One region of the Lysinibacillus sp. genome, then DNA from elsewhere that is predicted to be linked to it. Evidence: riboswitches for the same ligand, from Rfam matches in the RefSeq annotation. Region 1 holds a riboswitch; the other holds the start of a gene.
The links. Region 1 has a riboswitch for glycine ahead of RT445_RS13060 (amino acid permease). Riboswitches for the same ligand answer to the same signal wherever they lie in the genome.

Region 1 (19,147 bases):
TTTGTCATTGAACCGCCAAAATCTAACGGGTTCTTCAAGTACGTTTTCAATTTTTGATACGAATTCATGAAATTCAATTTCTTTATCGTATTCAGCGATTCTACCAAAATATAATCCTTCCCATTCGTGGGTTCTTTTCATATTTTTTAAGTTCAATTTTTTTAATAAACTATCATTTGTTCCAAAATGACAGTCATCGAGCGGTAAGTGATTATAGTAGTGACTTATACCATACTCCGCTAGTTTTTCGATGCATGCGTCTTTCAATCCATATAGTTCCTCCCAAGCATCATGATGTGTCAACATCATATCAACGCCTTGAATTCTTGCTTCCTCTATTGTTTCAAGGGTTAGGTTAACACAGTATCCTATTTTTTTTATTTTTTTATCTGCCTTGTATGTAATCCCAGATTCACTAGCATAGATTTTCTTATTTTTCACATTAAAAAGTTCATTAATTTTTTCTACAATTTGTGAAACATCCATTTACTTACATACCCCCTCAATCATCTTTTCTGTATTCAAAAATTCGTTCCTAAATCGCTAAACAAAATATTTCCATTTGAAACAAAAAATACCCCTTTAGATTATCTTATCTAAAGGGGTAAAAAGGTACAACTGATTTTATATCTAATTTATAGACCGCATTTTAACTGTGCGCCACAGTTTGTGCATGTATTACAGCCGCCCATTTCTTCGACTGTGCCTTTACGGCATACAGGGCATGTATTCCCTACGTCAGAGCCAATTACAGTTGTTGACTCTAACGCTTGAATCGTATCTACTAATACGACCGGACGTTTTGTATGTTCTTCTACTAATTCCTCTTCAAATGAAAGTTGATCCATATCATTTTCTTCAGCTTTTAGTGTAAGTACTTGTGAATCACGGCTACCATCAACATAGACCGTACCGCCTTTAGCGCCACCTTTATATAGTCGCTCGTACACTTTTTCAACTTGCTGTACTGTATAGCCTTTTGGTGCGTTTACAGTTTTAGAAATAGATGAATCAATCCATTTTTGAATAATACATTGAACATCAGCATGTGCTTCTGGTTTTAGCTCCATCGCTGTAACGAACCATTCTGGAAGCTCTTGCTCATTTACTTCTGGATGACGCTCTAAATATTCTTGGACAATTTCAGCTTTCACTTCAATGAATTTACCTAAACGACCAGAACGGTAGTACGTGAAGGAGAAGTAAGGCTCAAGACCTGTTGCCACACCTACCATTGTTCCCGTTGAACCGGTCGGCGCAACAGTTAATAAATGTGAGTTTCGAATACCTGTTGCTAAAATTTGCTCTTTAATGTGAGCAGGCATTTTTTGCATATAGCCTGTCTCTGTAAAGGCTTTACGTAAACGAGCTGTTTCTTCGTCAGTAGCACCTACTAAGAATGGGAAGCTACCACGTTCTTTAGCAAGCTCTGTAGACGCCTCATATGCTGTTTCAGCAATGGTTTTAAAGATTTCATCGACTAAAGCATTGCCTGCTTCTGAACCGTATTCTTTCTCGCAATAAATAAGTAAATCTGCTAAGCCCATTACCCCTAAACCTACACGACGCTCGCCTAGTGCTTGTACACGGTTTTCTTCTAAGAAGTAAGGTGTTGCATCAATTACATTATCCTGCATACGAACGCCTACACGTACTGTTTCACGTAGTGCTTCGTAATCAACTGATTGATTTTCTTTATTTGCAAACTGTGCTAAATTCACAGCAGCTAAGTTACACACAGAATATGGTGCAAGTGGTTGTTCGCCACATGGGTTTGTCGCTACAACACTTTGTCCATATGCTTTGGCATTTGTCATGTCATTTGCATTGTCGATGAAGAAAATACCTGGCTCTGCAGAGTAAGTTGCACAAACATTAATTAAATTCCATAATTCTTTTGCTTTAATTGTACGGTATGTGCGGACTTTATAGCCCATTTTCTCCCATTCACGAACATCGCCAACTTTATGCCATTCCGTGTTGTAAATGTTCATTTCTTCTTTTGTATATTCCTCTACAGCTGGGAAGCGAAGCTCAAAGTCAGCATCATTTTCAACGGCTTCCATAAATTCTTTTGTTAATGTTACGGAAATGTTCGCACCTGTTAAAAACTCAGGATTATGAACTGTATAAGTACCACCATCACGTAACTTATTTTCAGCTTCACGTATAATCGCTGTATCGAATCCACCTAAGCCTTCTATATTTTTGTAGTTCACGATGCCTTGATACATCGCTTCTTCCTGCATAGAAAGAGGTTTAAAGTTTAATTTTTCTTTTGCTAGTCGAATGATTGATTCATCTGTCGTATTTTCAATTAAATAACGCAGAATACGTGGATTTTGCATTTTCGAAATAATAAATTCCACAATATCTGGATGCCAATCTGCTAGCATAATCATTTGTGCTCCACGACGTGATCCACCTTGCTCTACAAGATGTGTCAATTTAGCAATATCATCTAACCAAGAAACTGAGCCAGATGATTTACCGTTTACACCACGTGCTAGCGTGTTACGTGGGCGTAATGTTGAACCATTTGTTCCAACACCACCACCGCGGCTCATAATCTCCATAACTTGCTTACGGTGATCACTGATACCTTCACGAGAGTCAGCGACAAATGGCATAACGTAACAGTTAAAGAAGGTTACATCAGTTTCAGATCCAGCTCCATAAATCACTCGTCCAGCTGGAATGAATTTCAAGGATACTAATTGCTCATAAAATTTTTCAAACCATTCTTGACGTTTTTCTGGTGTTTTTTCAACAGCGGCAAGGCCCGTTGCATTTCGTTTTGCGATTTGTTCATAAAATATTTCAAGAGGCTTTTCTAGCACGTCAATTGAACGTGTAATCACACCCGTTTCCTGCTCTTGCGGATCGTCTAATGCGCTACGATAATCTTCCTCAATCAAAATATCTGCTGTTTTTGTAGCCATGTCCAGCTTTTGAATTGTCCCTAAACCTCGTGCAGGGAATTTTGGATCAGCTTTTACCGTTAAAACAACAAAATCACCAGCTTTTAGTGTTTTCTTTTCCGTGTCTTTAAACGAGTAGCGATCGATCATGACAAGTCTTGATACACCTTTATGTGTGATATGCATGTCAGGTGTTACTGGGTGAACCTGTGAAAATTGTTCAATATCTTTGTTTAATTGCTCAAATTGTTTGTTTACATCGGGTTGATGATTTGTGAGTACCATCATTTTGCCTCCCTTGTTTTCTTCATTACAAAATAAATACACAATATCATGTGTTATTAAACACTACATATTGTGTATATGTCTTAAAAAAAGATACTATATATAGTTTTTTAATTCAACTCTTGCTTTTTTAAATAGATTCAGAACTACTTGTTATAACTAGGATTGAACGTAAAAAAATATTTTTTCCATACCATTTTTTACTTTTTAAAGTTCCACTCGTCACATGCATATTTTTTTTCTTCTAATGCATGGACATATTCTAATTGCTCCTCTGAAAGTGTAAATGGTTTTAAATCAATTTGCAACGATTTTGCAAAGCCATCTCGAAAAGCTGTCACACATTGCTCAACTGTCACTGGCTCTTTGACAAGACTATTAATCGCGACTGCCTTTTCTGGCAGCTTTCTACGCATACGATCCTTTGCTTCCTCGCTTGAGAAATTAAATACCGATAATAATTTCTCTTGATCTAAATCTAATAAAATGGCGCCATGCTGTAAAATAACACCTTTTTGACGTGTTTGGGCACTTCCCGCTATTTTTTTCCCTTCAACGACAAGTTCATACCAGCTTGGTGCATCAAAGCAAACAGCACTTTTCGGACTCTTTAAGTCAGCTCTTTTCTCCTCTGTATCAGGAACACTAAAATAGGCATCCATTCCTAGGTTGTGGAAACCTTGCAATATTCCCTCACTTAATACACGGTATGCTTCTGTCACAGACTCTGGCATATTCGGATAACTTTCAGTAACAATGACGCTATATGTTAGCTCATGTTCATGCAGGACAGCTCGTCCACCAGTTGGTCGACGGACAAAACCTAAACCTTGTTCTCGAACAGCATCTAAATTAATGTCTCTTTTGGCTTGTTGAAAATAACCAATTGATAGTGTCGCAGGTTCCCACTCATAAAAACGGATCACTGGTGGAATTAACCCCTCACTATGCCAATCAAGTAATGCTTCATCTAGCGCCATATTAAAAGAAGGACTACATTTCCCTGAATTTAAAAAATACCAAGTTGTCATATGTTCATCTCCTACAAATATAAAATGATCCCTCAGGCCCCACCTGTGGTTCAACCTTAACAAAAATTACTCTACGGTTGCTCGATATGCTTTTGTAACAAAATAGACGAATTTGCCACAACCTAGTTAATTTTATCAAACTCATTGGACTATCGCTAGCGCATCTTTTATAATAATAGAGAAGATAGAAAGGGGTAAGAAAATCTTGGACATACTTATCACAATCGGTGTCGTTTTAGTAGTTATCATTGCATATATTGGTATTAATGCACTACGACTAAAAAAAGCCGTAACCAACTTAACACAAGAGCAATTCATAGAAGGCTATCGTAAAGCACAGCTAATCGATGTCCGTGAACAAAAAGAATTTGATGCAGGTCACATTCTTGGTGCACGTAATGTTCCTTCTACAACACTTCGTCAACGTTATAAAGAAATCCGCCCAGATTTACCAGTATATCTATACTGTCAAAATACAGGCCGTAGCTCACGTGCTGCATTATTTCTTAAAAAACGTGGGTACAACCAAATTTACCAACTTCAAGGCGGTTTTAAAACTTGGACTGGTAAAATAAAAGCAAAAAAATATTAATACTCTCATGAAAAAAAGTCGTCTCAAAGAACTATGAGACGACTTCTTTTTTAAAAAATTCAGAGTTTCTACTATATTATATCTATTGCAAATCATTAAATACTAGCTCTCGTTTCAACCAGTCTTTAATCCTGCATTTGGACCAGAAAAAAACCCAACAAAAAGGGGTAACCTATAGCCCATTTTCCCTAATGATACCACACTGTAAATTGGTCCTTACTAGAGACTGATACTTTGCAATCTTAGTTGAGCGGCTCTGCATGATGAATGATCACTTTGACATCAATTTGGAGCGGCTCTTCCTACAGATTGAGCACTTTGCTACCCTTTTGGAGCGGGTTCACTCTTCATGTGAGCGGTCCTCCCTGTAGAATGATCACTTCGATATCAATTTTGAGCGGTTCTTCACACACAATGAGCACTTTGCTACACTTTTGGAGCGGTTCTCACATCATATTGAGCGCTTTTCGCTACTTTTGGAGCGGGTTCACTCTTCCTATGAGCGGTTCTTCACACACAATGATCACTTCGCTACCCTTTTGGAGCGGCTCTCCCTCCAGAATGATCGCTTCGACAGCAGTTTGGAGCGGTTCTTCACACATAATGATCACTTTGCAACTCTTTTGGAGCGGATTCACTCTTCCTTTGAGCGGTTCACTCTCCAGATTGATCACTTCCCCCGGCTTTGAGTAGTTTCTCGACAATATTGAGTACATTGCCTTCCTTCAGAGCGGAGCTCCCCCACTTTCAAGTGCCTTCCCAACAGAAGGGGTGACCTCACCACTCTTTGGAGCGAACTATACCGTTTTGCCTGCTTGCTTCTCTCCCTATGCAAGCTTCCACTAAAAGTGTCTCCCCTTTTTTAGCAATTCTCCTTACTAAATCTTCTATGTCTAGAATTCCTATTTTTCGTCAGAGATTTCCCATTTAGTAACCCATTCTTCTATTTTTCTGAAAATAGTTAAAATTTATTGTTGAATTATTTTACGTGCACTGATAGGATGTATAATATCTTACAATAACAATTGATTAGAAAGTTAATAAGCTATGAATGCTATGGATCAAACTATAGCAGGAGCAGTTCTGGAGAGAGCGCACAATGCGTCGCCGAAGGGTTCACTATCTCAGGCAAAAGGACAGAGGAGTAATAGCAGCTTTTATAAGCGAAGCCACATGAATGTTAAAAGATTTCATGAAATATTTGCGAATAAATGGTATTTGTTATTCTGACGTTTTTCCGAGACTAGTGTCACAACTAGTCTCTTTTTTATTTTTCCAGTCATAGTTTTTACGCATCTTTGAGGGGGATTAACGTGGAACAGCAACAATTAAAACGTGATTTAAAAAATCGCCATGTGCAGCTTATTGCCATTGGTGGAACGATTGGCACTGGTTTATTTTTAGGCTCAGGGAAAGCCATTGCCCTTGCAGGACCTTCCATCATTTTAGCCTATTTAATTGTCGGTACCGCACTATTTTTTGTCATGCGCGCATTAGGCGAACTGTTACTATCTAACGCGGGCTACACATCATTTACGGATTTTGCATCTGAATACATAGGACCCTGGGCTGGCTATGTAACAGGCTGGACATACTGGTTCTGTTGGATTATGACGGCCATGGCAGATATTATTGCTGTAGGGGTTTATACACAATATTGGTTTGATATCCCACAGTGGGTGCCAGCCATTGGTTGCTTAGTATTATTATTACTACTGAATTTATTAACAGTTAAGCTTTTTGGGGAGCTAGAATTTTGGTTTGCCATCATTAAAGTCATTACTATTGTAGCTCTTATCATTATCGGACTTATTATGTTAGTGACAGGCTTTCATACTAGCTCTGGGCCAGTTTCTGTGGAAAACCTTTGGGCACATGGTGGGGTGTTCCCAAATGGGTTATATGGCTTTTTAATGGCCTTTCAAATGGTTGTTTTTGCATTCGTTGGTGTAGAATTAGTCGGGGTTTCAGCTGCTGAGACAGCAGATCCTCAAAAAAATATTCCGTCTGCCATTAATAAAATTCCATTCCGTATTTTACTCTTTTATGTAGGAGCATTATTTGTTATTTTATGTATCAATCCATGGTATGAAATGTCTGCCGAAAACAGTCCTTTTGTCCAAGTATTTACATTAGCAGGAATTCCAATTGCTGCTGGTATTATAAATTTTGTTGTACTCACTTCTGCCGCTTCAGCTGGTAATAGTGGTTTATTCTCTACAAGTCGAATGCTCTTTAATCTTGGTAACAATAAACAAGCTTCTCCTGCGTTTGCAAAACTGAACAAAAACAGTGTTCCAAGTAACGCACTCGTTGTGTCTGCTGTTGTTGTATCAGTAGGTGCATTGCTAAGTAAGCTGATGCCAGAGAATGCCTTTAGTATTGTGACGACGATTAGTGCAATTTGTTTTATATGGGTATGGAGCATTATTGTTATTTCTCACATCATCTATAAACGAAAAAATCGTGCTTTACATGAAGCATCAAACTTTAAAGCACCACTAACACCATTTATCAACTATGTCATTCTTGCATTTTTCGCATTTTTACTTATTGTCATGTTGATTTCTGAGGCTACGCGTACAGCACTGCTGTTAACACCAATTTGGTTTATCGCGCTATTGATTATTTATAAAATCAAAAGAAAAAAATAAAAAGAAGATGGCTTCAGACTACCCTGAAGCCATCTTCCACTTGTTAAAAAATTGTCATGTCCCATTCCGTCGCTAAATGCTTGAGTAATTGTACACCAGCGACACTATTGCCGATTGAATCGATAGCTGGTCCATAAATACCTATACCACAGCCAGCGGGGAACGGTGAATGCAAGCCAGCATGTCCTGGAACGGCTGTTAGGATTGCACCTGACACACCACTTTTAGCAGGTAGGCCAATAAATGCTGCAAATTTTCCTGAAGCATTGTACATACCACATGTCACCATCAAGGCCTTCGCTAATTTTGCCACTTGTTTAGGAAAAAGCTGTTTCTTTAAAAGTGGATGATAGCCGTCATTGGCGATGACTAAACCAATCATGGCTAAATCTGAGACATTAACCTCAATCGCACATTGCTTCAGGTAGACCTCAAGTGCCGCCTCTACTGGACAATCAAGGAAACCAGAGTCCATTAAATAATAGGCTAATGCTCGATTTCGATTAGCTGTTTGCCATTCCGATTGAAATACCTCTTCATTAATACTTAATTGCTTGCCGATGATTTGTTCTAAAAATGCTAGAATCTTTGTGACCTTCTCTTGTGGCGAACTCCCCGCGAGCAAAGAGGACACTGTAATAGCCCCTGCATTAATCATTGGATTAAAAGGTTTTCCTGGCTGATGGCTTTCCAAGCGAATAATCGAGTTAAAGGTATCTCCTGTCGGTTCCACATCTACTCTTTCTAACACATAAGGTACTCCTCGATCCATACAGGCTAAAATAAATGTAATAACTTTGGAGACACTTTGAAGCGTAAATAATTCTGCTGTATCTCCTGCTTTGATTTCGCGGCCATCATTTCCAATAATCGCAATACCTAATTGATTCGGGTCTTTTTTGGCTAAGGCTGGAATATAACTAGCACATTGTCCCTCTTTTGCAGCAGGACGAAATTGTGTCACCCATTGTGCCACTAGTTGATCATGTTCATGATGATTAGCTTGTGTTGACATTGATGTGTTCTCCTTTCAAAATGAGGCAAAAACAGAGCCTTCATAGTTCTCCTATGAAGACTCTATCTAGATCGCTATCCTTTTATAGCTTTGGAGGCTGTGTTCCCTCCGGAATTAAAGATATATATGTCTCTCCATCAAGACGTTCTTGCCATTCTTTTTTTGCTTCTTCAATTAATGCTGGATTATCAAGTAATGCGATAGCTGTACAAGCCATGATTTTAGCCGCTTGTAGCATACCTTTATGCGCAATTGGCATAACCCCCTGTGAAACAACCTGCCATGTATGCAACGGTGTACCTAATGCCATACATACGGTTGTACATTGTACGGTTGGTACTTTCCAGCTGACATCTCCAACATCTGTTGAGCCACCCATAATAAATTCAGGGAGCATGTCTGGGACGTGATTCGCAATGACTTTTCCTTGTAAACGCTTAACATCTTCTTTACGCAAACCTACTAACGAAGAAGCTTGTACTTCAGGTGTAAATGTATTAAAAATTGCCTGTGCGTACTGCTCATCCTCTATTGTATAGTCTGGCATACCAATTTCAAGTATTTGTTGATACATTACATCATAAAGTGTTTTATTTGTAATGAGATTTGAAGCAGCACCCTCAAAATCAATGTCAAGCGACGTACCTGTCATAAGCGTTGCACCTTTTGCAATATTTTCAACGCGCTGATAAATCTCTTGTACTTGTTGTTTTTTAGGGGCTCTAACGAGATAGGTTACCTCTGCATAGGGTTGTACTACATTCGGTGAAGTTCCACCAGAGTTTGTGATGGCGTAATGCACACGAGCTTCTGGAATGATATGTTCTCGTAAGTAGTTTACCCCAACATTCATCAGCTCAACAGCATCTAAAGCACTTCGTCCAAGATGTGGTGCTGCTGCTGCATGTGCACTTTTCCCAGTAAACTTAAAAGTAGCAGCATAGTTTGCTAGAGAGCTACAAGTCATTACAGTAGAAAATGTACCTGGATGCCAAGAAATCGCAATATCAACATCATCAAAAAGTCCAGCTTTTGCCATATACGCTTTACCTGAACCATTTTCCTCGGCAGGACAGCCGTAAAATCGAATGGTTGCTGATTGATTATGCTGCTCAAGATAATCTTTCACTGCCACAGCAGCAGCAAAGGCTCCAGTTCCTAATAAATTATGCCCACAGCCATGACCGCTTCCTCCATTTTCAATAGGTTCATGTTGTGTAGCGCCACCTTTTTGACTCAAACCAGGAAGTGCGTCATATTCCCCTAAAAAGGCAATGACAGGCTTTCCAGAACCAAACGTCCCTATCAGAGCTGTACTAAGTCCAGCAACACCCACTTCGGTTTGAAAACCCTCTTTTTCTAGCGCCTCTTTCATATAGTGCATTGATTTTTTTTCTTGAAAATGAAGCTCTGGTACAGCCCATATAGCATCACTTAATGCCACACTAGCTTCTTGTTTTGCTTCAATTAATGTCGAAATTTTTTCGTGAAAACTCATTAAAGTCCCTCCAATTTTTATGCTTTCAATAAAGTCCCTTTTTGGTCATTAAGCGTGACAATGGACACAATACAGATGAGCGCAAAGCCAATTAACATCCAAAATGCCGCATCAAACGAACCATTAAAAGCATCTACCATAAAGCCAATGGCCATAGGTGTGACAAAACCTGCTAACTGTCCACCTGTATTGGCGATACCCATTGCCGAACCTGTAATTGAAGAAGGTAATTTCTTCAGTACGATAACAGGTAATAACGTAATGACGAACGCAATAAAGATCGAAACAACTGTTTGATAACCAATAAATAACGTCACTGTTTTGGCCGTAAACATTAAATACAATAATATGCCGATAACTGCACAGGATATGGACCCTAGTACCTTTTCCATTCCTCTTGGTAGCTTATCAATAATAAATCCGCTGCCATACACACCGATAATCGTTGTAATAGCAGGAATTGTTTGTGCCCAGCCAATGGACATTAAATCCAATCCACGATTTTTCTGAAGATACGTAGGAATCCAAGAAACTAATCCCCAGTTCACTGCATAAATACAAAAATATGCAATGATCAAATTCCACATAAGTGGTGTTTTCAATAATTCTTTAAAATTTACCTTTGTAGTAGGATGATTTGTCCCAGCTTCTTCTACTATTTCAGCCTTCGGAAGCTGAATATACTTCCAGTATAATAAGGCAATAATCGCTCCAATCGACCCGATAATAATAAACATCATGCGCCAACCTATCGTTCCTAATAAATAAGCAGCTAGCAGCGGCACAATTAATGATACAATCCCTCCAGAAGTAAGCATGATGGACATGGCTCTTCCTCTTTCTTCTTTCGGGAAAATCGTCGCAATAATCTTAGAGCTCGCTGGCTGAAATCCACCCTCTCCGATGCCAAATAAAAAGCGAATCACAATCATAGCCGTTAATGACCAAGCAATTGCTGTTAGACCGGTGAAAATAGACCACATAATAACAGCCAACAGTAAGATTCGTTTTGCGCCAAATTTATCAGCAAGCCAGCCACCTGGTATTTGCATAATGGCATAGCCTAAAAAGAAAGCGCTTAAAATAATACCCGTAGAGGATGCATCTAATTGCAAATCACCTGTAATTGAAACAACTGCATAGTTCATAATGTAACGGTCTAAGTTTCCTAAAGACCAGCCCAAAAATAATAGCGCAAGGATAACATTTCTAGATTTTTTAGTTACTTCATTTGTTAACATTCATATCCCTCCCATATCTCAAAACATTCTCTAACATTGCAGTCTCTACTTCACTGCTTTTTTTCCTTAATGATCTTTGCCCCCTTGTAATATCTAGTAAAATAAAACCCCTTTTATATACCGACATTTTCGTTATATATTCGTATAATAATCAAACTTCTATGAAAAAACAATATTTTTTTGAAAATTTCTAATAGATAATCGTCTTTGTAAACGAACATTCATCTCTTTAAAAGGTTCACAATTCCTTGATAAATCAGTTTTTAAAGGACAAAAAAAGCCCCAAACCATTTTTGGCTTGGGACATCTTCATTATTTTTAAACAAGCTGATACATTTTTATCGGCCTACCACGAGTATGCTGTAATTCTTCTCCACAAATTCTCGCTAAATCCACTCCACATAAATCTGCCACGATTCGTTGGGCATTTCTTTCACTCATCTGAAGCTGTGTCGCTAAATCCTTTGTCGTAAAATGCTTCCAGTGCATTTTCTGCACAAGCGCATAAATTTTCATGTACGTTTTTACACTAATATTACCTTTTTTTAGTTTTTCTAAAATAAAAGGGTCTTCTGCTCGATAGGAATACGTAAGTTCTTCTACATTCCCTACGGATTCAATAATTGTTCCATCATCCTGAATCATAACAATATCTACCGCTTCATTTTCCTTCGTCTGTCTTAATCCTCGATGAGCATGTAATTCAGCATTGAACACCGTTTGAGCAAAACCAATGCCTGCTGTTACCTTCGCTTCCATTTCAATGGACAGCTGATACATTTTTTCCTGTAAAAATTGGATTTGTCCTTCAATGGCTCCCCTTGTACTAAAAATAGTATACTTTCCATTCCCTTCTTCAATCAGTGAGCCATCAATTTGTTCACAGAGCTGAAGCAGGTTTTCCTTTATGCGCAATTCTAAATACTGTATACGGTACCCTTGCTTCATTCTTTCTTTTAATGAATCGAAGTCCTTTATTTCCAGCATAACTGCACCAATTTGGGTCTCTTTATAATAGGACGTTTTGATTTTTTCTGTAAAAAGCTGAACGGTATGGTAAATTTCCGTTTTGGTCGGTGAAACCCAATAAGACGGCACACCTCGTTTTTTCAGCTCTTCATCAACAGAAGGATAGCAAGTAATCGCAAAATCGATTTTGCCCGCCTGCCAGAGATCATAGTGGAAATCAAATAGCTCTTGTGGATTAACAGCCACATCAAATTCCTTTAAATACATGTGATGGACATTATGCTGAATTTCCGCAAGACTCTCTGACGCCATTTGGGAAGGCGATGGGATGATGTCGATACTGACATTTTCAATAAACTTTTTTTGTTGATAGGACTGCTCTAAAAAGCCCCGATAAATGGCTGCTTCGGAAAAAATAATATGAGTCAATTTATCCTTGGAAACATTCGTTTGACTGGCAAGCTTATAGGGGATGTAGCCAGAAAATAGCCAGAAATCCACATCCTGATTATAGGTCTCGACAAGATGCTTTGTTTCCGTCGCCACTTCATAAATATACGGAATAAACTCCATATCCTGTTCAATTTCCCGTGCTAACGCAATAATTCTCTCAACCGATTTAGCGGGACCAACAACACCTATTTTATACATCTTTTGTTCCTACCTTCTTTGTGAAACTACAATCGTTTATGTAAAAAATTTCATTCTCTGTAGTACATAGTATAGCGAACATTGAATTTACTAGACAAATAATAATGACTTTATCTATAAAGAAAGCCCCGAAAATCCATCGGGGCTTCTTGTAGTAATTATTATTGTTCAGTTGGATACATGTTGTTATAAAGTAACTCTAATTTCTTTGAAAGCTTACCATAGGCAGTTTGCCATGCTTTGCGAGCCTTCTCATCTCCATCCACTGGAACGTATAGAGCATGAACGTCTGCTACCTTTTTCAAATCCCCTTCCGCCTGTGTCAGCTTCGAATAATTTTTTACGATCTTCTGATCAGTAGCACTTAATTGATCATAAATCGCACGAATTTCTTTCACTTTTTCCTCTAACCCAGCTATATATTCACCTTTTACAACTAGAGAATTGATAGACTCAATTAACAGCAAAGCACTTTCATTTGTTTGCTGTTGCCCTTTCTGCTTATCAATAATCAACTGTCTAGTCGCAGCATCAATCAGGCTCACTTGTTTAGACGTCAGCTTTTCAAATGCCTTGATGACTGTACTTGGATTATTATTAATCGATTTCTCATAAGTCTTCATAAAGGATTCTACCTTTTTGACATCCGCCAATGCTGCTTTTAAAATATCATAATTTGTAATTAATTTTTTATCACTTGAGCTAAGGCTACTATACTGTGTCGATAGATTTTTAATTCTATCAATGGAAACTGTATAAAGATCATTTGCTAAAATGCTTGCAATATCATGATTTAGCTGTGTAATATTCGGCGCATTTTCATCAATAATTTGATTATTTAATAAAGCCTCATATTGCTCTTTTGCTAAATGTTGTTGATTCGAAGGTAATTTAGCATACGCTTTTTGCACTGTTTCAATTTTTTTAGCTTGTTTAGCAGCATCTGTTTCTTCTCTAGCTGTCTGGACTTTTTTATGGAATGATTTCACACCTGAAATATCCTTCTTTGCTGCTGTTAATAAATAATAATTCGTCACATATTTTCTTGCACCTGACGATAGACTTTTATACGTTTCTGACGCTTTATCAGTTGCGGATTCTAATTGTTTGAATGTAAAGGTAGTGACATCTGCAAATTTAGCTATTTCGGCCTTCAATGCTTCCGCAGCAGCCTTATCAGCAGGCACTTTACCATTGTCATCAATTGAAACCTTAGGCGTATTCAGTAAAAAGTCATCGGCATTATAGACAAGGGACTGTTGTAAAGTCGTAAGCTTATTATAAGCTTTGAGAGCACTCGTATAGCTTGAATTCAGTTTACTTTCTGTCACGCCAGCTGTTCGAGATAATTTTTGATAAGCGTCCATATCTTTTATCACTTTTTCAGCTGCTTTTAAATCTTTTTGTAAAGTAACAAGACTGTCATAGCCAACAATTTGAGCTGCCGATGTTTTCGTTAAGCTCTTATATTCTTTAATCATACGATTGACATTATTGACATGACTCTGCCATGAGCTAGCTGATGGATTGATTGGATAGATATCATCGCCAATATAGCTCTCTATATCATGATTTAATGCGGCAATTTGACTCACTTCAGCACTTTCCGCTGTCGCTAAAAGCTGTACATACTTGTCTGATACTAATTTTAATTGCTTATACGTCAATTTTTCATAGGCAGATCGAATGGACTTCGCCACTGTAACTTGCTTATTCGGTGTATTGTCTGTCGATAATTTATCAAAGGATTTAATAAATTGCTCCACTTTTTTAATATCTGATTTAGCTTCTGTTAAAATAGCTTGATTTTGAATTGCCCCACGATAATTTGGGGATAACTTTGCGATATCCTCTTCAATGCTAGTCACTAACGCTTTTAGGGTATCCTTATCTGAAGGTACATATTGTGCAAGAGAATTTTCGTAGGATAGTAAATGAACAATAGCTTGATTTAATCGTCGAACTTCTGAAATTTCCTCCAGATCATTTGGCTCATTTAATAAATTTTTAATGTTCGTATAGAGGACTTCATTCGCATCTAAGCTGCGTTGTAGCTGATCAAGCTTATTATAGGCCTCTTCCATCTCTTGAATATATTTAGGTCGATCCTTTCCATTCACGTCCTGTAATTTATCTACTTTTTCTTCTAATTTATTGAGTAGTGCCACATCAGCGAGGGCTCTCTTTAGAACATCATAATTGGACACATTTGCTTTTGCTGGTGCCGATAAAGCTTGATACTTACTTTCTAATTCCTTTATTTTGGCTTCGAATGATTCAAAATCTGATACATTGTATTTATTATCATGGATTAGTAATGCTTTAATTTCATTTGTTAACGTATCAGTAGGTACGGTCGATACAGTAATGGTATTTGAAAGTTTAGATTCCACAAAAGAAAGACCTACTTTTGCTTTAACAGTGACGCTAATATCCTTGATGCCTTTTTCAATGGCGTCCTTTGGAATTGTATATGTACTCCCAGCGGCACCTTCAATAATTGTGAAGGAATTATCGCCAAGCTTATAAAACCATTGATAACTATATGTAATTTGGTCACTTTGTAGTTTGGCACCACCCTTATCTGTAACAGAAACGCCAGCTACTTTCACCGTTTCACCAGGTGCTACAAAACTGGAAGAGGAATGACCCTCCAACGTTGGAATAGTGATGTCCAAGTCTAATGCTTTTATATCACGTGGCTCACTTTGAAACTTTTTACCGTCAATTGTAGTTGCTTCTACAAAGATTGATTTTCCAGCTGCTTCAACTGGCACTTTAAATGATCGCGAAGTTGCGCCAGAAATCGGCTTATTTGTTACTGAATTTGAACTATCTTCACTCGTAATGTCCTCTAGGTAATACCATTGATAGAGATTGACCACTGCATTATTAGGTAATTGCTCAACTGTTAATGTTCCATTGACAATATTTTCACCACTAATCGAAACCGTTTCTGCTGCATTTGCTACAGCTGGTACAATGAGTGCTACTGGAACGGCTGCTGCTGTTAAAAATAATTTCTTATTCAAATCTATTGACCTCCTTAATCCTTCTAATGAATTATATCGGTCTTGCTGCTATAATTTCCTTTGTTCTGGAGAAATAATTGTAAAAAGTGTATTTTCTCTCTATTCTACTCTTATAAAACAATATTTTTTTGATGATAATATTTTATTTTTGATCAACCCTCTCAAAGAGTAAAAGATATCAAAAAACAAAAGCCTTCTAATCCGCATTCGTAGCCTCTACGAAGAGATTAAAAGGTTTAAATAAGTATATACCTATGTGCTTACACCTCATTTGGTTATCCTCGTATCATATAAGTTGGCCGGTTCAGCGTACTATACGTATAAGGATGCGTTTGATTGGTTTCACTAACTTGTATACGAATGGTTAGTCCTTCACCTACTTTGCTATCTAAGGCGAATTTCCCATTAAAAGCCTGAACCCTCTCTTGCATACCTTGAATGCCCATAGAATCCGCAAGTAGAATGTCATCTATATTACAGCCTACCCCATCATCGGTATACAAAATTTCAAAACCTTCTTCGGTGCCTAATAAATAGATTTCAACGGTATTCGCATTGGAATGTTTTAGAGCATTGTTTAACAATTCTTGGAACAAGCGATAAATCATTAAGTTTAACCGTTCATCCTCTAAATAAAGCCGATCAATCGTATAAACCAACACAAAATTTGCTCGTTTATGAATTTTTTGAATCAGTTTTTCAAGGGCGGCATTTAATCCTAACGTATCGAGAAGTGGTGGCTTTAAATTTTCACAGTAGCCCCTTAAATCATTCAAGGAAGTTACCATATGTTCATGCAGCTTTATGAGTCTCGCTGGGATCTCCTCTTTTTCCTTTGTATGCATAAGGACATCCATTTCTCTCGCAATATGAAGCTGTTCCTGTAAAATCGTATCATGAAGTTCCTGAGCAAGTTGATATTTTTCTTCCTCGAAGCGTAGCCAAAGTAATTTATTGAGCCACGGTAGTTGTCGATTATCAGCCTCTTTCATATGCTTTAACTGATTTAAAAGCTCCTCAACCATTTTCGTATTTTCAATAAAATTGTTTAAATAGAGCAATAACAATTCAAGCCATAACAACTCCTCATCCTTTAGATAAATCGATTTATTATGGTCAACAACAAGGATTCGTTTATAATTCGCATCTTGATGAATAAAGGCGATATAGAAATGATCTGTTTTTTTAATATCCCCTAGCCCTAAACGCTCGACAAGGACCTCATCAATTTGATGTTGCGTGTATTCCTTCGATTTATTCGTTAACGTCACCTGATGTGTTTGAAAATCATAGGTCAGAACATAAACACTTTCCATTTCAAGCTGGAGCACAACCTCCTGCACAAATTTCTCCAATAGATCTTCGATTTTGACCACTCGACCTATACTATCAACGGTAGTATACAAGCGATGAATGTAGTCCCCTTTCGTAGAGAAAAGGATTTTCCGCTTACGATAATCAATCCGCTCCTTCATGTAAAACAGGGCCATTAACGAGAGAAAAGCGAAAAAGAAAATCTCCGTCATGCGTGTAATCGAAAGATCCGTAAGCCAATACAGCCCCAATAACAGCCATAGTGTAAAAGCAAAAGAAAAATTAAAATAATAACGTAATCGAGAAATGAAATACTCCATATCAAAAATACGCTCAGTAAGTTGTGTAAATATAAAGCTGAATGGAATAAGCATTAGAAATAATGAACAAATATCAGCAGAGAGTAATTGTGTATTGAATAAGATTTGGGGTAATGCATAGAAAAGTAGAAAGGGCAAAAATGGAATAATGATACTCATTAACAATATCTTTAGTTGAGATAATTTATACTTAAAATAACCTACAATCAATATTCCAAGATTTAATATTAATAATAGAAAAAATACCCATAGCACAATTTCAGATAGAATAGGGTTGATTGATGGATAAAAAATACTGAAAACACTAAACGCAATCGCTAAAACAGGAAATAAAAAAAATACTTTTAGTTTTTTTATAAAGAGCCATTTTATCTTTAAAAACGCAAAATAATTTTCTAAAAAAAGTAACAGAATTACTAAACATAATAGCATACTACTACGGTTAATAATCATACCTATACTATCTAAACGCCCTGAAGCACCAATACTCACATATGCTAAAGAAACACTTAGAATAAATAATATTAGTAAATTGGTAAGGTGTTGATTTATTTTTTTAAAATATAAATATACCGTAATAAATAATGTCAAAGCATAGTAACATGCCGGTATTATCAATAAATAGTAAAATTGCTGAGGTATATCAAGATTTTTTATTTGTATAGAGATTATTTTTCCATCAGGCTTTTGGATCGTTAATTCTTTTGCTGCCCTAATGGCTGAATCAAAGGATATATAAGATAAATTATTTATTTTCACATCATCAACATTTAAAACAATATCCCCAGGTGTAATTTGATGCTTTGTTGCCCAATTTTTATAATAGGAATCCGTTATTGTCCAATTATTATTTATTTTTTCTAACTCAATATTTAAAAAGGGTTTGCTATAAGTAACATTAAGTAGGTACATCCCTAAAATTAAATAGATACCTATAGCAAGCCCAAACCATTTATTTTTTTTATGTTTTAATACCAAACACGATTTTCTAAACATACATCTTCATCAAACGAATCCAAAATTGCTTTTTGTTCAAGATCTGTTACACCAATTAAAGAAGCTTTTTTTTCTTTTAACAATGTTACCAACGACGGATTTTGCTCTAAATATTGAATCATGTTAATCATAAAATATCGCCTCATTTCATTAGTTTTAATTTATAATTACATAATTTGCTAAAAACTCTTTAAACAAAGGAATTATTAACCAAATTTGTAACTATAATTTTATTATACTACCACTCTCCAATAATTCAACATAATTTTCTAAAAAATACAAATAATTAATAGAATATGTAATAATTTAGCTTTATTTCTCCAAGAAAAGACATAGAACCCACCTAAAAAAGCCCATTCCAAAGATAGGAATAAGCTTCAACTATTTATACTGATTAATTTGTTTTACTGACAGCCATTTTGTAGCCACTTACTTAAGTCCATAGTGACCACCGTGGCATGTTGTGGATTCATATCTCCGCTATCTACTGCAAAAACGCTAGAATCATTCCCCTGAATGGCCATTAAAAATACCATTCCACCACCATCGTCACCAATAGCTATATAGCCTTTCGCATATTCCTCCACTTCCCAAGTCTCATTTCTTTCTATCAATTCCTCTGTACCGT
Region 2 (10,915 bases), on a different contig from region 1:
ACATTTAATGGGAAGTATGTTGTTGGTGGATGGTAGCCAAAGTCTAACAGACGTTTTGCGATATCTAATGTACGAACGCCTTGTTTCTTTTGACGGCGACCAGATAACACAAATTCATGTTTACAGTGACGGTTATATGGAAGATCATAGAATGGCTCTAAACGACGCATCATGTAGTTGGCGTTTAGGACTGCATATTCTGTAACAGCTTTTAAGCCATCTGGACCCATTGTACGAATGTACGTATAAGCACGAACGTTGATACCAAAGTTACCATAGTAAGGTTTTACGCGTCCGATTGATTGTGGACGATCGTAGTCGAAGTGATATGTGCCTTCTTCAGTTCTAACTAATACTGGTTTTGGTAGGAATGGAATTAAGTCTGCTTTTACGCCTACTGGGCCGGAACCCGGACCACCGCCACCGTGTGGACCTGTAAATGTTTTGTGCAGATTTAAATGTACGCAGTCAAAGCCCATGTCGCCAGGACGTGCTTTACTCATTACGGCATTTAAGTTCGCACCATCATAGTACACTTTACCGCCTACAGAGTGAATTAGCTCTGCCATTTCAATAATGTTTTCTTCAAATAAACCAAGTGTATTCGGGTTTGTTAGCATTAAAGCAGCTGTATCAGAACCTACTACTTTACGAAGATCTTCAATATCTACTAGACCATTCTCATCCGATTTAACAGTAATTGTTTCAAAACCTGCTACTGTTGCCGATGCTGGGTTAGTACCATGTGCTGAGTCAGGAACAATGACTTTATTACGGTGTCCCTCACCATTTGCTTCATGGAATGCACGAATCATCATTAATGCTGTCCATTCACCGTGAGCACCTGCTGCTGGTTGTAATGTCACTTCATCCATTCCTGTAATTTCTACTAAAGAAGTTTGTAAATCATAGAGAAGCTCCATTGCACCTTGTGCTGTTGATTCATCCTGTAATGGGTGAACATTGGCAAAGCCTGAAAGACGTGCAACTGTTTCGTTAATTTTCGGATTGTATTTCATCGTACAAGAGCCAAGCGGATAGAAGCCAGAGTCTACTCCGTGGTTTCTCCGAGAAAGTGCCGTGTAATGACGCATAATATCAAGCTCAGACACTTCAGGTAATTCTGCCGCTTCAGCACGAACTAAGTTTGCAGGTAATAAATCTGCTAGGTCTACTTCTGGTACATCAAGTGCCTCTAAGCTATAGCCAACACGACCTTCTTTTGAAATTTCAAAAATGAGTGATTGATTTTCGTTATGCATTAAGAGCCCCCATTTCTGCAACTAGTGCATCAATTTCTTCTTTTGTGCGTAATTCAGTAACTGCTATTAGCACATGATTTTTAAGAGAGTCATAATTTTGACCTAATGGATATCCACCGATAATCCCTTTTGCAATTAAGCCTTTATTGATTTCCTTCACACATTTATTCGTTTTCACAACGATTTCGTTGAAGTGGGCACCTTGGAATGCTACTGTAAAGCCTGCTGCTTCAAAGGCATTTTTCGCATAACGTGTTTTCGCAATATTTTGTGTTGCCATTTCACGAATGCCTTGTTTACCTAGAGCTGTCATGGCTACAGAAGCTGCAAGTGCAAGAAGAGCTTGGTTCGAACAAATATTAGATGTCGCTTTATCACGACGGATATGCTGTTCACGTGCTTGTAATGTTAATACATAACCACGACGACCTTCACCATCTACTGTTTCACCAACAAGACGGCCTGGAACCTTACGCATTAATTTTGTTGTTACGGCAAAGAAACCACAGTGTGGTCCACCGAATGCTTCAGAAATACCGAAAACTTGCGCATCCCCTACACAAATATCCGCACCTAGTTTACCAGGAGGTGTTAAAATGCCTAATGCCAGTGGATTAGAAGATACCACAAACAAGCTTTTTGCTTCATGAGCAATATCCCCGATGACTTGAATATCTTCTACTTGACCAAAGAAGTTTGGATATTGAGCAATAACAGCTGCTGTGTTGTCATCAATCATCTCTTTTAATGCATCCACATCTGTCACGCCATCTTTTTGTGGAATTGTCACGATTTCGATCGATTGACCATAGGCATATGTAGCCACAACATCACGATATTCTGGGTGCACTGTTTCAGACACTAAAATTTTCTTACGACGTGTATGACCAGCTGCCAGCATACCTGCCTCTGCTAATGCTGTACCACCGTCATACATTGAAGAGTTAGCGAGATCCATACCTGTTAGCTCAGCAATCATTGTTTGGAATTCAAAGATTGCTTGTAGCTCACCTTGTGAAATCTCCGGTTGATATGGCGTATAAGCTGTATAGAACTCTGAACGAGAAATAACATGATCCACGATGACTGGTTTATAGTGGTTGTAAACGCCTGCACCTAAAAATGATACATTAGCATTTGTGTCCTTATTTTTTGCGGCAAGTGCCGTTAATTCTTTTAATAAAGCAGACTCTGATTTTGCTTCCTTAATGTCATAAAGGCCTTTAAAACGTACTTTCTCTGGAATATCCTCGAATAATTCATCTACTGAGGATACACCGATTACGTCTAACATTTCTTTTTGATCTTGCTCCGTCATTGGTAAATAACGATGTTTCATAAATGTAGGTCCCTCTTTTCAACTATTATTTTGAACGCTTGTAAAACGGTGTTTCTACTGTGATTACCTTTAAGTGCTTACCACGAATTTCGATTTCTAGCTCAGTTCCGATTGTTGCGAATTGACTGTCAATTAACGCGTGACCAACATTACGTTTAGATGAAGGAAGCTGTGTGCCCGTTGTTACTTCACCAATTTCCTTACCATCCTTCAACACTTTGTAACCATGGCGTGGAATTCCTTTATCGATCATTTCAATTCCTACCAGTTTACGAGGAAGACCATTTTCCTTTTGTGCTACTAATGCTTCGTGACCGATAAAGTCTTCTTTATTTAATTTCACAGCAAAGCCAATACCTGCCTCAAGTGGAGAAATTGTTGCTGATAGCTCTTGACCATATAGTGGGAGCCCCGCTTCAAAACGAAGTGTATCACGACAACCAAGACCTGCAGGGACAACGCCTTTATCCTGACCTGCCTCTAAAATTTTTCCCCATAGTGCTTTAATATCTTCTGGAGCACCATATAATTCAAAGCCATCTTCACCTGTGTAGCCACTACGAGAAACTAATACTTTATGGCCTGCCACTTCAACATCCTCTTGGAAGCGGAAAAATTTAATGGCACTCACATCAGTTGAAGTTAAAGATTGCAGCACTTCTTCTGCTAACGGACCTTGAAGTGCAATTTGTGCATAGGCATCTGATTGGTTATCAATCGTCACATCATATTGATGTTGATTTTCCATCATCCAATCATAGTCCTTTTCGATATTTGCTGCATTAACACATAATAAATAGTGATTGTCCGCTAATTTATAGGTTAATAAATCATCAACAACGCCACCATTTTCATAGCACATAGCTGTGTATTGTGCTTGGCCCGCCACTATTTTTGACACATCATTTGACAAAAGATTTTGTAAAAATTCTAATGCATCTGGACCAGTGACTAAAATTTCACCCATATGTGATACATCAAATAACCCTGCACGATGACGCACTGCATCATGTTCTTCCTTAATAGAAGAGAATTGAACAGGCAATTCCCATCCACCGAAGTCAACCGTTTTCGCACCGTACTTCGCATATTCTTCAAATAGAGGTGTACGTTTTAATTCGTTCGCCATTCTTTTTTGCCCCCTTATTGTTAATTACATTTTTACTAGTAGTAGTTCGTCTGCTTTTTGTAGTAGTACAGTCCATGCGCTTTCTTGCTCGCATATATACTTGTAGACATAAAAAAAGACAGACGAACCCCTTTTCGGGATTCTCTGTCCTTGCACCTGAAAGTTACACCAGACTAGCTCGCAATGCTTTTACCATTGCCAATTAGTCGGCTTTCCCCTTTGGTGGCTGTTATTGTTATACTACAGCTCTCTCCAGAGTTGCGTCTTGTACGAGTCCTTTTACCTGAGAGATTCATAGCCATTACTACTTGCTCCTTCGGTGGCGTCTATACGCGCTCTCCCCGCACAATCATCCGCCCAAGATAGATCTTGGTACTATTTAGTATTCAATGAACATTTAGTTACTTATTTGTCTATATCCTAACATTAAATGCATTGAAAAGGCAATCATTTTTTAAAAGATAATAAAATACGAACATTATTTTAATAAAATTGTATTATCGTTCGTTTTTTAATCTTTTCACTTGAAATACTAAATACTCTAGAATTTGGCGAATCGTTCTGCCTTCTGTCAGTACTTGGATATGTCCTGCATCACGATAAAACTTTCTTCTGTAATGATACAGACTTTCTAATTCTTCCTTTGTTGAGCTCTGTACAATGGGTCTGTTTGGATCATGCTGTATTCGTTTATAAATATCTTCAAAAGACGCATCTAGAAAAAATACTAATCCACTACGTCTCATAATTTTTCGATTTTCAGCATTTATGGCAACGCCACCACCTGTGGAAATAATACATGCCTCATTTCGGAAATTTTTTAAAAATTCTGTTTCTATTTCCCGAAAGCGGGCCTCTCCGTATTTTTCAAAAATCTGTGGAATTGTCATCCCCTGCTGACGCACGATCTCATGATCCATATCATAATATGGCATCTTTAATAAATAGCTTAAACGTCTTCCTAACGCACTCTTTCCACTACCCATAAACCCAACTAAATATATTTTTCGCAATTCGAATCACCTTCTTATAACTACGATTCTACACTGTCTGACAAAATTTGTCCTAATAAATTTATCGTAGCTCGAACATTCAATTTTTCTAGCCCATCATATGTTCGTAACTGCATTTCATAAGACATACAATACGCAAGAACAAAAGTAGTTACAAAAAATAATAATGCAATTGCGATCAAAAAAATAGCCCCTCTGTCATTTTTCAATAATTGGCACATAGAAGCTCCGCTCCTTTTGAACACCACTAGCCATTTCGACAGCTACTGTCAGCATATTTTCTGTATAGTTAAATTGACATCGATTGAGTCCTATTAGCATAGGAACATGTCCACCGTTTACTTGTTCACGAATAATATTCGAATAACAATCAATATGATGCAGTGTATTTGCTGTTTGAAAAGTCATTCTTTTGTAATCTGCACGAACTGAAAATGTAGAAACATCTTGTAGAGCATGATTTAAATCAGAGACAAATAGTTCCCATTTTGTTTGTTCATCCGATAACACCGTTGATTTCATTTCAGCAAACCATAATATGACGAGGACAAAAAGATGAGAAATTAGCACAAAAACAACTAATTGAAACATGGCTTCTAATAATGTATAGCCCTTGTCATCCATGAGCTTCACCATTGACGTTGATACATTTTTGACGTAGCTCACGTGTATTTTGAAATCGAACACAAACGTCCTGTCCATCAAATATCCAATGGTAATCAACTTGTTCAATCGTTCTAGTGCCTTCTGTTTGTTGCTTTGCTTGATATTGTTTTATGCCCTCATAGGCAGTTTCAGCTGCAATCACCTCTAGTTTTTTATTCAGTAGATTTGTCTTCATTGTATAGGTAATGGGTAATAATGATGTGCAAAGTAATGTAAAAATACCCATAGCTAAAATAGTTTCCGCAAATGAATAGCCTGACTCATTCAATCCTAGCTCTCCCTCTCCCTATCGTTATGATTACTTTTTTCTTTCCCCAAGATGTTTTAAAGGCAATGGTGCCGGCTGACATAACGTTCCCATTGTAATTATAAATAAGTGTATGAATCGAACTCTCTGCAGGTAAAAACTCAACCCCTTTAGGAAAAGGACGTTCATATAAAGTCGTATAAAAATCTTTTTGAATGACATAACGATTCGTTGAACTTTCCATTTTCAAGGCGATATATTGGCGTTGGCTCATGCTGTACGTCTGTATATATTGAATATCGAGTTGCATTTGCGTAAAAAATCGTTCTAATTCCTTCATTTCCGCTAATTTGAATGAAAATTTACTAACGATCGCTGTTAAACTCATGATAAGAAATAAGACAATAAGGATCTCGAGAAGCGTAAAACCACCATTTTTATTACCGATCATCAGCTATTAGACCCAGTCTCCAAGCTAGCATTAGCTGGACGCACCTCTCCGTCACTTGTAATCTTAATTTCCTCTTTATTCGGGCATGTCGTTTCATTTTCTTTTAAATAACCTTCTGCAACTAAATCGTCTAATGTAGGATAGGCCATAAAATCTACACGATAGGCCTCTACCTGACCTTGCACCATAGAGATATAAGCTGCACAGCCCTTCTTATCTATTGTGGCAAAATGCTTTGTAACATTTGGAATAGTAATCAGAATAAGGATCGATATGATTAATAAGACAATTAGCATTTCGATTAAAGTGAAACCAGCTTGCCGATTGATACGTTTCATTTTTTTCCTCCTAAACTAATTCAATCATATGATAGATTGGTAATAATAAACTGACATAGGCTGCGACAATACATATAGCAATGAGGATAAAGAAGGTTGGTTGCACAAACGCTAGTATTTTTTGCAAAAGTTGCTCTTGTTTTTCCATTAATAATTCACTGTACAATACTAATTCTTTTCCTAAATAACCGCTTTGCTCGCCGTGCTCTACAAAAACCGGGAAATCCTTCTGGAAAACAGCCATCACGATAACCGCTTGTGTTAAGGACTCACCAAAAATGACTCTTTCTTTAATACGTTGCGAAAGAATTTGAAGAAAAGGTTGTAGTTGTTGATCCTCAAGCAATTGGAGACTTGCTTGTAATGAAAATCCACTTTGCAGCAAACTTCCTAAATAAGCAGCAAATTGTCTTGTCAAAGCTAACCTGATATAAAATTGAATGAAGGGAATTTTTAATAATATTGATAGTTGGTAGGCAATGGACTGTCGTTTGAGATAGAGGTGAAAAATTAATAAGCTACCTGTTATTATGACTATCGTAAGAATGACGATATCTGGAACATGTAATAACATGTTGGATAAAGCAATACTTGATTCGCCTGATTCATTCGTTCGGCTAACAACCATCCTCTCGATATTTGGCAAGAAAATTGTTCGAAACACAAAAAATAACAATAGTAAAAATAAGATAAGTGTTACTGGATAGACAAGAAGCTTCATTAGTTTTTTCTTTGTCTTCTCACTTACCGTTATCTGCTTAGCCACACCCTGTAAAGCTTCTATCATATGGCCATTATTTTCTGCAACTGTGACTGACATTAAATAATGTTTAGCAAGCTGTAATGTTTCAAGTATCCCTGTAACACCTACTCCTTGCCTAAGTTTTTCATCAATTTGCTGCTGAATGTCCTCATGGGCCTTAATATGATGAGGTAGTAGCATTGAAATAGCTTGTGGTAATAAATAACCTTCCTGCAATAGCACACATAAACGATTAAAAAATTGTGCCTGCTCCCTTAATCTCCATTTTGTAGCTCTATTGTAATAAAACATAAATTTATCGATGTATGTTTGTAGCTGCATAACGTCTCTCCACTAGTTCTTTTTGCCCCATTAATGTGAGGTTATATGGAAGCTCATAGTTCCCCTGTTCTTTAATAGCCATAATGGCTCTTGTTAGATGTATATCATGTAAAATTTCAAAGACTGCACGTCGTTCATCATGTATAGCTGACACCTGTAAAAGTTTTTGCGCCACAATTCCGATAACGGTTTGGCGAAGTTCCTCTATTGTCACACCTAAGTCCATTAATCGATAAAGACAGCTAATTGAATCTTTTGCATGAATTGTGGAGACAACTAAATGTCCTGTTAAAGACGCTTGAATAGCAATTTTCGCTGTTTCTTTATCCCGTATTTCACCAATCATAATCACATCAGGTGAGTGGCGTAAAATGGCTTTTAATCCCGTAGCATATGTAACGCCTGCTCGCTCATTTACCTGGATCTGAAGTAGATTTGCTTGGCTATTTTCTACAGGATCTTCTAAGGAAATCACATGTCGATTTAATTCTGTTGAGCAATAGTGAAGTAAGGAATAAAGTGAAGTAGATTTGCCAGAGCCTGTTGCCCCCGTAAAAAACAAAAGACCTTGTTGGCTTTGCACAAGCTCCATTAATTGATGTGCTGCACTTTTGGAAAAACTTAAGGAAGTTAGTGGGAATGCATGATTTTGGAGAAGTAAACGGATAATTAAGCTTTCTTTTAAAAAGACGGAAGGTAATGTAGAAACACGAAAGGCGTATGGATTTTGCTCCATCGCTTTTTGAAAGGAGCCACTTTGAGGTTTTCGTCGCTCACTAATATCTAATTCCGCAAGAAATTTATAGTAGGAGATCATTCTCTCCGCAAGATCGATCGGAAGCTCGCCAGCTTGAAGAAGCTTATCATATTTTCGAAAATAGATCCGATATGTTGTATTGCTTGGAACGAGTAATAAATCGGATGCACCAAAATGATAAGCCTTTAGTAAAAGTTGCTCACATCTTTGTTCAACAACTGTTTCAAAACTCTGCATATATGCACCTCTCTTCTAGTTCATTCGAATATGACCGCTCTATTCGTTATTTCCTAGTATAAAGAGGAAAAGTGCACGAGAAAAGCCCTTTTCTGAAAATAAAAACTTGTTATACATTTTACTATCAATTATGTTTTTTGCTATAAAAGTGTGGATAAAATGCAATTTTCCACTAAAAAGGAACATAAATACATGAAAAAATTAATATTTATGCCAAAATGAATGTATCTTTTTCAATAATACAATATAATAGAATCAACATGATTATTTTCCTAACACTTGGTAGATGAACATAATTTTTATAAAAACTTAAAGAGGTGAAACACATGATCCATCCATTGAAAATTACGAGTACACTTGCTGATGAAACAAGATACTCTATTTATGAGTATATGTTGCAAGAGAAAAAAACAGTCACAGTACAACATATAGCTGATCAATTTGGTATCCATCCAAACGTTGCCAGACTTCATTTAACGAAACTTTCGGAAATCAATATTATTTCTGCTGATTATGTAAAAACAGGTAAAGGTGGAAGACCTGGACGAGTTTATAAAGCTTCAGAGAAAGGTGTATCACTAACATTTCCTAGACGTGACGAAGATCGTTTATTAAAATGGACGATTCAATTAATTCAAGATGTCGGACCATCTGCGTTAACGAAGTGTCAAGAAATTAGCTACCAAGACGGCTACCAGCAAATGAAAAATTATATCAGTGCTGAAATGACATTAAATAATTCTCTTTCCTTCGATGAAAAGCTTCAGTTATTAACTGACAATGCCGCATTAATCGGCTATATTCCACAAATTCAACAAACTGAACTTGGAAAAAAAGTGATATTCTCCATTTTTAATTGTCCATTCCAGGAGCAACTGACAGCACATTCTGAAATTGTTTGTTCATTACATGAATCCTATTTAAAAGGACAATTAGATGCTCTATTTTCTAATAATGAACTTGTGCAAGTTGAAAGTATGATACATAATTGTGATTTATGTAAATATGAAATAAACGTGACAGAAATCGATCACTAGTTTAAAAATCCATTTGTTTGTCACAAAGATCGGAGAAGTTCCAGTTTACAGACACCTTTCATATCATTTATAATGAGTAAGAGATTATTGTGTCGTGGGCAAAAGGAGGGGAAATCTTCATGGATAATATGTATAAAGTTATGGCATTCTGGACAGGTATTTTTGCCGTTATGTTCTACCTTGGTGGTATGAACGAGGTATCGCTATTATTCTTAGGTAATACAGGTTTATTCTTATTATTAGGCTTCTTAAACCTTTCAGAACGTATGTACATGTACATTTTCGGAGCATATTTAACTGTATTCTTCGCTGGCTTCACGTACTATACAACATTCATTCACGTACCTGGTGGCGGTCATTAATACAAAAAATCGCGTATCTCACTACAATTGAGATACGCTTTTTTATATGATGCGGCCTTTTTAAAATCCATTTAAAAATGGATTTGTCTCCATTTCTGCACCTACAGTCGTATAATTACCGTGTCCAGGATAGATAATAGTATCCTCTGGTAATGACAGTAATTTATTATGGATTGAATCCAATAATATTTTTGTCGATCCACCCAATAAATCTGTACGTCCGACACCTTGTTCAAATAACGTATCTCCTACAATCGCAAAACCATCTTGCTCAAAAATATAGGAAATACTACCAGGTGAATGTCCTGGTGTAAAAACAGCCTGAAAAACAAAATTACTAATTTCAAATGGCTGTTCTTCTTTGATGATGGTGTCTTGCGCTGGTGCAGCTACTCGATAATCTGGTAATGCAGCATATTTACTAGAGCCATTCTTAGTAGGATCTCCTAGCCAGCTAACTTCCTTTTCGTGAATCCATACTGGGACATCAAACACTTCACGCACAGCATCAACGGCTCCAATATGGTCAAAATGGGCATGCGTTAAAAAGATAGCTAACGGTTTTAAACCATTGCTACGGATTGTTTTAATAAGACGCTCCGCTTCCTCACCTGGATCAAATATAATACATTCTTTTTCTTTATTCGATACGATATAGCAATTCGTTTGGACCGGTCCAAGAGAATAACTTCGTACGTTCATCATAGTTATCACCTCAACTTTCTATTATACAGGCTTTGCCACAATTTGACGATAAATGTTCATAGTTTGCGCTATTTTAGTTCTCGACAAAAATAAGTAGAACGTTTACAATTAAGGAGGAATATTGTTTGCGACATTCATTTTCTGATGTCGAAAGGAGTGTCTATTTTTAATGAACTTATTAATGGTTATTTTTGGTCTAGTAGCGATTTTAGCTGTAGTTGGTACATTCCAAGCAATTAAAGAAAAGAACCTATTAAGCGTTGTTTTCAATTTATTAAGTGCTGTTGT

Region 2: linked by a shared signal. The riboswitch ahead of gcvT (glycine cleavage system aminomethyltransferase GcvT) and the one ahead of RT445_RS13060 (amino acid permease) in region 1 are both predicted to bind glycine.

The regions. Positions count from the first base shown of each region.
Region 1 is NZ_DAMDAY010000057.1:4,814-23,960, reverse strand. Features, by position in the region: gene RT445_RS13085 (Nif3-like dinuclear metal center hexameric protein) at 1-486, opposite strand, end outside; gene RT445_RS13080 (vitamin B12-dependent ribonucleotide reductase) at 636-3,206, opposite strand; gene RT445_RS13075 (lipoate--protein ligase family protein) at 3,407-4,237, opposite strand; gene RT445_RS13070 (rhodanese-like domain-containing protein) at 4,443-4,829, shown strand; gene RT445_RS13065 (hypothetical protein) at 5,300-5,545, opposite strand; glycine riboswitch at 5,903-5,979, shown strand; gene RT445_RS13060 (amino acid permease) at 6,143-7,483, shown strand; gene RT445_RS13055 (glutaminase) at 7,527-8,498, opposite strand; gene RT445_RS13050 (M20 family metallopeptidase) at 8,581-9,996, opposite strand; gene RT445_RS13045 (MFS transporter) at 10,014-11,237, opposite strand; gene RT445_RS13040 (hypothetical protein) at 11,556-12,857, opposite strand; gene RT445_RS13035 (hypothetical protein) at 13,019-15,889, opposite strand; gene RT445_RS13030 (ATP-binding protein) at 16,165-18,435, opposite strand; gene comX (competence pheromone ComX) at 18,492-18,650, opposite strand; gene RT445_RS13020 (SMI1/KNR4 family protein) at 18,924-19,147, opposite strand, start outside.
Region 2 is NZ_DAMDAY010000133.1:1,430-12,344, forward strand. Features, by position in the region: gene gcvPB (aminomethyl-transferring glycine dehydrogenase subunit GcvPB) at 1-1,262, opposite strand, end outside; gene gcvPA (aminomethyl-transferring glycine dehydrogenase subunit GcvPA) at 1,255-2,601, opposite strand; gene gcvT (glycine cleavage system aminomethyltransferase GcvT) at 2,627-3,730, opposite strand; glycine riboswitch at 3,992-4,083, opposite strand; gene RT445_RS20395 (shikimate kinase) at 4,228-4,743, opposite strand; gene RT445_RS20400 (hypothetical protein) at 4,764-4,925, opposite strand; gene comGF (competence type IV pilus minor pilin ComGF) at 4,942-5,367, opposite strand; gene RT445_RS20410 (hypothetical protein) at 5,360-5,677, opposite strand; gene comGD (competence type IV pilus minor pilin ComGD) at 5,670-6,107, opposite strand; gene comGC (competence type IV pilus major pilin ComGC) at 6,107-6,445, opposite strand; gene comGB (competence type IV pilus assembly protein ComGB) at 6,456-7,529, opposite strand; gene comGA (competence type IV pilus ATPase ComGA) at 7,504-8,523, opposite strand; gene RT445_RS20435 (helix-turn-helix transcriptional regulator) at 8,850-9,560, shown strand; gene RT445_RS20440 (DUF2626 family protein) at 9,680-9,922, shown strand; gene RT445_RS20445 (MBL fold metallo-hydrolase) at 9,983-10,627, opposite strand; gene RT445_RS20450 (DUF2759 domain-containing protein) at 10,797-10,915, shown strand, end outside.